3 regions of the Lysinibacillus sp. CD3-6 genome follow, and region 1 is predicted to be linked to each of the others. Evidence: riboswitches for the same ligand, from Rfam matches in the RefSeq annotation. Region 1 holds a riboswitch; each other region holds the start of a gene.
What was found. Region 1 has a riboswitch for cobalamin ahead of FH508_RS14485 (energy-coupling factor ABC transporter permease). Riboswitches for the same ligand answer to the same signal wherever they lie in the genome.

Region 1 (2,270 bases):
GTTTAACCTTCCTTATGCTTGCCGCGCATATAGCCTACAAAATAGCCGATAAAGCCAGCACCAATCGCAGCCTGTAATACGAATAATAAGCTTTCAATTTCACCGCTTGGTGGCTCCCATAAGCTTTCAAACCATGGTTCATACTCTGCATTAATTTCACCGATTGCAGCTTCTGCTTCTCCGTCAGCACCACCAAATTCTGCACCCTTTTGTACGAAAAGGGGGATGATTGCTAAAAGTACAACGACAGCTAGTAGCAGTAAATTTTTCTTCATCCTAATGTGCCTCCTTTGCTGAGAAAACACGAAGAGCCTTTAATTCGCTCACATTGTATTTTTTTAAGAAATTCATGACGATAACAGTTAAAATCCCTTCACTAATTGCGAGAGGAATTTGTGTTAAAGCAAAAATCCCTGCAAATTTTGTGAATGAAGCCATAAAGCCCCCTACTTCAGAAGGGAAAGCTAGTGCTAATTGAACTGAAGTGACAACGTAAGTACCTAAGTCCCCAAGCATCGCGGCAAAAAAGACAGCGATAGAAAATGAAAGACCAATTTTTTGAGAACCTTTAAAGACATAATACGCAATAATTGGACCTACAATCGCCATTGAGAAAGCATTCGCACCTAAAGTAGTAATACCACCATGCGCTAAAAGTAAAGATTGAAATAATAAAACGATTGTTCCGATTACGCTCATTGCTAATGGCCCGAAAAGAACCGTACCAAGACCAACACCAGTAGGATGTGAGCAGCTTCCTGTTACTGATGGGATTTTCAGTGCTGATAAAACGAATGCAAACGCACCTGATAAGCCTAATATCATTTTTGTTTCAGGATTTTCATCAATTGTTTTACGAATAGAACGTAATCCTAAAATAATAAATGGAATCGAAACGACCCACCAAAAAATCGCCCATTCAATCGGCAAAAACCCTTCCATGATATGCATGGCAAACGCTCGATTTGGTACTAGTAAAAAAGCTAGTAAGAAATAACTAAGTTTCCAAAAAGAAAATTTCAAAACCATTCCTCCTTCACAGTCATTTTCGAATGTAGGATGCGCAATAAAAAAAGCACTTCTCCGTCTAGGAAAAGTGCATAGCTGAAAAAGCAAATACTAATGGTCATTTGCTAAGCCGCACACCTATCCTCGTAGGTTGAAACGATCACGATTTTTTCGGCAGGTCTCCTGGCTTAAGATCAACATTTTATAGGCCTTCCCGTCCTTTGGACAGTGACATTTTCTATAAAATTCCCTCATACAGTGGCGGGACCGCGCCGGACTTAAACCGGCTTCCCTTTTAAGCGAAATGTATACACTTCGCACCGAAAAAAGATGAAATTGTGAGTTTTCACGAAGAAGTGTAACATGTTTTTCCAATCATAAGCTATTCTTTTTTTGTAAAAAGATTTTTTAATAGAATTACATTCTAGAAAATTCAGATAAATACAAGAGAGAATCAATCAATTTTAACGGAATATTTGTTGAAATTTTATTAAAAATCTAATAAATAAAAAAGAAATGTTGAAAAGAGTAAAAATAATAGGCTATGATAGAAACAGTTTTATATTCGTTTTATTAACATTTCATTTCAAAATTTAAATATAAATCCATCATTAAGTGCTCGATATACTTCGAGATAATAGGGAAATCGGTGTAAATCCGATACAGCCCCCGCTACTGTAATAGCTGATGAAATCGCAATGCCACTGGAAACTTGGGAAGGCGCGAAAGTAAGAGGAAGCTTAAGTCAGGAAACCTGCTTAGTTGATGATATGCAAACTTTTCGGAGGGAGAAGTGAAGCGAGAGCGGATACGTGTATATTCGTTTTTATTTTGGCTTCTATAAAACCTTTACTCTTCGATGTTGAGTAAAGGTTTTTTCTTTTTCCTAAAAGTCAATGAGGGGAGAACAGCAATGACAACTTGGAACTTAGAGGGCATGAAAACACATCTTTTTATTTGTAATGGTAGTAGTTGCATGAAAAAAGAGGCTGAGGAAATTACGTTGGCCATACGAGATGAAATAGAGAAATTAGCACTCGATAAGGAAATACATACAACAAGAACGCGTTGTAATGGCAGATGCAAAGATGCATGTGTTGTAATCGCGTATCCACAGGGAAATTGGTATCGTGTGCCAACAGTAGAGCATGGTAGAACGCTTGTAAAAGATTTAAACGATGATTCTTTACATAGTGAGCATGTGTTTACTTTGACAGAAGGTACGTTGCAGCGTACCCCGCAAACAACAGCCATCAAAGGCA
Region 2 (2,270 bases), 370 kb from region 1:
GGTACGTTATATTGGCGTAGCAATTGCCACACTGTTTCAGTATGACCTTGTACACCTTCTACAGCGCTTACGATAATGATAGCGTAATCCATTACACGAATTGCACGTTCCATTTCAGGTGAAAAGTCGACATGCCCAGGCGTATCTATTAACGTATAGATATCACTTCCAATTTCCATCCTCCCTTGTTCGGCAAAGATGGTAATGCCACGAGCTTGCTCGATTGAATGATTATCCAAAAAAGTATCTTGATGATCGACTCTTCCGCGCGTTTGAATACTATTCGTGTGGAAGAGTAGTTGTTCACAAAAGGTTGTTTTTCCTGCATCGACATGTGCGAGCACACCAATCGTTTTATACATAAAAAATCCTCATTTCTATTTTTCCTATACGCTCATTGTAACAGATTCAGCTAAAAAACATTTCGTGTTTAATAGTGCTCGTTCATGTTAAAATAGTAGTAAATAATTCATAATTATTAGTTATGGATTTTTTTGTGTGATTGAAAACAAAAATTAGTTCTGCTAGGCTATTTTTATAACTTAATACTGCTATATATTGGTGCAAATGGTTTTTGCCATTTGCTTAAAAGGGAAATCGGTGTAAATCCGATGCTGTCCCGCAACTGTAAATGGGGAGTTTATACAACAGTCACTGTAGTTTAACTATGGGAAGACGTATAAATGTTGAACCTAAGCCAGGATACCTGCCAATATGTATTTTTTACTTAATACCACGAGGATGGGAATAGTGATTGGTTCATTAACCATTGTTTTTTCACTATGTCGCCCTCTTGGAAACAAGAGGGTTTTTTTTTGTGTCTTTTTGAAGAATAGTAGCATGTTGAGTTTTCAATTTATATTAAGAAAAGTCAAGAATAAGCCGTGATCAGTAGCTAAGAAGTCTTTGATTTCTAACTATATAATGAAAAATTACAAACTAAAGGAGAAACAAACATGAAGAAATGGAAAGGCATGTGGTTAGTTCTTGCCATTGCGCTATTAAGTATTTTAGGGGCATGTAGTGCAAAAAATGATTCACAAAGTGAAAATATTGAACCAGCACAAACAGGAGCAAAAGAAGTAACCATTGAAAATAATGAGACGACGCAAGTTTATAAAGATGCACCGAAAAAAGCGATTAGCTTAAATCAACACGTCACAGAAATTATGCTAGCACTAGGCTTAGAAGATTCAATGGTGGGTACTGCCTATTTAGATGATAAAATTTATGAACCTTTACAAGCAGCTTACGATAAAGTACCCGTTATAGCTGAGCAATACCCAACAAAGGAACAAGTCATTGATAGTGAAGCAGATTTTTTATACGCTGGGTGGAAAAGTGGTTTTAGTGAAAAGGGTGTTGGTACACCAGAAGAATTAGAGGCACTTGGTATTCACACCTATTTACATACTTCTTCAAGTATTACAAAACCAACATTAGACGATATTTTTACGGATATCCGTAATATTGCAAAAATCTTCCGTGTGGAAGAGCGCGGTGAAGCATTGATTAATCAGATGACAAATGATGTTGATGCTGTACGTGCAAAGTTACCAGAAGAGGATAAAGAATTACGTGTTTTAGTTTACGATAGTGGGGATAAGGAAGTTTTTACAGCGGCTCAAAACTTTATGGATGAACTTGTCACAGTAGCGGGCGGTAAAAACATTTTTGGCGATGTCGAATCGGGCTGGACAACAGTTTCGAAAGAAGAAACTGTTGAACGCAATCCTGAAGTGATTGTCGTAATTGATTATGGTTCCCAAACTGCTGAAGACAAAATTAAATTCCTGAAAAGTGACCCAGCATTAAAAGAAACAAATGCTGTGAAAAATGAGCGCTTTGTCATTTTACCACTTTCAGCCGCTTCAGAAGGGGTTCGGGCTGCAGAAGCTATTGAAATTTTAGCAAAAGGTTTTTATCCTGAAAACTTTTAAATAACAATCAAAAGAGCTAGCTATTTGCTAGCTCTTTTTCATAAGGAGCACAAATGATGAATGCATTTCATTCGAATATACCAGATCGCACATTTGAAAAACTAAATGTTAATGGAAACTTTACACGCCTTGCAGTAAGTCCAGGTATTATCAATAAGCATTATACACCAGCTCAATTTCAAAAAATTGCAGAGATTGTCGGTGAAAGTGGCGCAATTAAATATTCAGCTTCCTATAGTATTCTTTTATCTGTCCCAACTATAAAAGTAAAGGAGATTATCAATGAGCTTCAAACAGTGGGCTTATATATTGCTAAGCAAGGTCCCATTG
Region 3 (2,270 bases), 1.6 Mb from region 1:
AGGATGGATTCAGTTTTTGATAGGTCTTATATACTGACGTAAGCTATCGTATAAGTGAGAGCCAGAAACTATCCATAAAGAGGAAACAAGTAAATCTGCAACAGTATATAGCATAGTAACAGTATAAATATTGTAAATTAGAAAGGGTCGAGAAAATGGGGATTTATAATTATTTAGTGAAAAAGCCAAACGGTGAAATTTTATCAATGGAGACGTATCGAGGAAAGACAATGTTAATCGTTAATACCGCCAATCAATGTGATTTTACATATCAATTTGAAGATTTGCAAAAAATGTATAATAAATATGGCAAGGGAAATTTCATTGTTTTAGGTTTCCCGTGTAATCAGTTTGGACAGCAGAACCCAGAAGATGGAGTTGAGACAACTCAACTTTGTCAGCTTAACTACGGGGTAACTTTCCCGATTTTTGAACTAGTTCAAGTTAATGGAGAAGAGACACATCCATTATTCAATTATTTAAAGCACGAAGTAGATTTTCGTGAATTCGGTAAGGCGAATATGCAGGAAAAGATGTTAGCTGAAGCTATTATCCAAATTGCACCTAGCTTTTTAGATGGACGTAACATTCGTTGGAACTTTACAAAATTTTTAGTAGATAATCAAGGAAATACAGTCGAGCGCTTTGAACCAACAGATTCACAATTAGATATTGAGCAAGCTATTGAAAAAATTTTATAGCTAGCCATTTTAATCAGAATTTTTAGGCTGGAATAACAAATAGCTAATCACTATGTAGAAATAGTGCTAAGTTTTGTATATATATTTTCGAATATTCCACAATCTCACAACTATTTTTTCAAATCAATATATGATAAACTGCTAATCAAGTGAATAATTCTTGCAGAATAATGGTGCTAACTTTAGCATAATCGGGAATTCGGTGTAAAACCGAAGCTGTTTCCGCAACTGTAAGTACAAGAATCATAAAAAATGCCACTGTCGAAAAGGGGAAGTCCTAAGATGGGAAGGTTTTATGATATCGCAACTGATTAGTGGTAGCGAACTGTACGAGCCAGGAGACCGACCTTTATTTAATGTATAAAAACTCTTCGGAAGCTAGGAGGATATACGGCAAATACATAAGCGATGTCGCATGGGCGGCACTATATATGCTATTTTCGTCGTTCCTAGGGAGCGGCGTTTTTTTATGCACCTATAAAGCAAAATCTGTTCATGAAAGAAAGAAGGGACTAGTTATGAAAAAAGATGCTCGTTATTCTTGCTACCCATTCATGCGTGAAAAAATATCTACTGTAGATTTTGAGATTCGTACGGATAGTTTAACAACTCATGTCGGTGTAGCATTAACGGCTGTAAAAGCAGAAGCAGTTGAGGTTGTAGCGACAGATTTATTGACGATTTTGCCAATGGCCTACCATGTAAATGGCTCAGTACGTGGCAAATTAGCAGTAACGGAAGAAGATTTAGTATGGCTTAGTGATCGCTATGATTTTTATGTGGGGCATGTAAAGGAAGAAATACAGAACTTTGTTTTACCACAAGGAACGGGGGCTGCAACAGCGCTTCATTTATGTCGTAGTGAGGCAAAAAAATCATACCGTGTTCTACATAAAGTTTCTGAGGAAAGAGAAGTACCAGCAATTCTTTTCGATTACTTAGGATTATTAGCGAATGTATTTTTTGTAATGGCTGTATACATGAATCAGCAAGCTGGTATTGCTGAAATACCGTTTATAAGCAAATCATACCCTATGAAGAAGAAGAAGGAGAATGTGTAAAGTGAAGAAACTAATTAATTTCCAATGGATTACAATATTAATGTTAGCACTTGTATTGGCAGGGTGCGGTACAGCAGATGAAGCCAAAAAGGACGATACATCATCTAAAGAAGGACAACAAGCTGAGCAAACAGGCTATAAAGTGACAGATGATCGCGATGTCGAAGTAGCATTTGATGCAGTACCAAAAACGATTGTGTCACTACAACCAAGTAATACAGAAATCTTATTTGCACTAGGCGTTGGAGATAAAGTTATTGGGGCAACTGAATATGATACGTACCCAGAAGAAGCAAAAGATATTGAACGTGTTTCAGACTCTGTGACATTTAACACTGAGCGAATTGTGGCTTTAAAGCCAGATGTCGTAATTGCTTATTCAACAGGCAATGCCGAAACACTTGATGCGCTAAAAGGTCTTGAAGATGCAGGCGTAAAAGTATTTGCAATTAAATCAGCAGCTTCATTTGAAGATGTATATGGAGATATTCAACAAATTGCTGAAGTG

Region 2: another riboswitch for cobalamin. It lies ahead of FH508_RS12385 (ABC transporter substrate-binding protein); the one in region 1 lies ahead of FH508_RS14485 (energy-coupling factor ABC transporter permease).
Region 3: another riboswitch for cobalamin. It lies ahead of FH508_RS22135 (hypothetical protein); the one in region 1 lies ahead of FH508_RS14485 (energy-coupling factor ABC transporter permease).

What each region holds. Positions count from the first base shown of each region.
Region 1 covers NZ_CP085880.1:2,914,934-2,917,203, reverse strand. Annotated here, with positions in the region: gene FH508_RS14490 (energy-coupling factor ABC transporter substrate-binding protein) at 3-275, opposite strand; gene FH508_RS14485 (energy-coupling factor ABC transporter permease) at 277-1,023, opposite strand; cobalamin riboswitch at 1,164-1,348, opposite strand; cobalamin riboswitch at 1,605-1,785, shown strand; gene FH508_RS14480 ((2Fe-2S) ferredoxin domain-containing protein) at 1,922-2,270, shown strand, end outside.
Region 2 covers NZ_CP085880.1:2,548,880-2,551,149, reverse strand. Annotated here, with positions in the region: gene FH508_RS12390 (elongation factor G) at 1-362, opposite strand, end outside; cobalamin riboswitch at 543-729, shown strand; gene FH508_RS12385 (ABC transporter substrate-binding protein) at 957-1,940, shown strand; gene FH508_RS12380 (precorrin-3B methylase) at 1,994-2,270, shown strand, end outside.
Region 3 covers NZ_CP085880.1:4,477,981-4,480,250, reverse strand. Annotated here, with positions in the region: gene FH508_RS22140 (glutathione peroxidase) at 156-701, shown strand; cobalamin riboswitch at 856-1,067, shown strand; gene FH508_RS22135 (hypothetical protein) at 1,220-1,762, shown strand; gene FH508_RS22130 (ABC transporter substrate-binding protein) at 1,764-2,270, shown strand, end outside.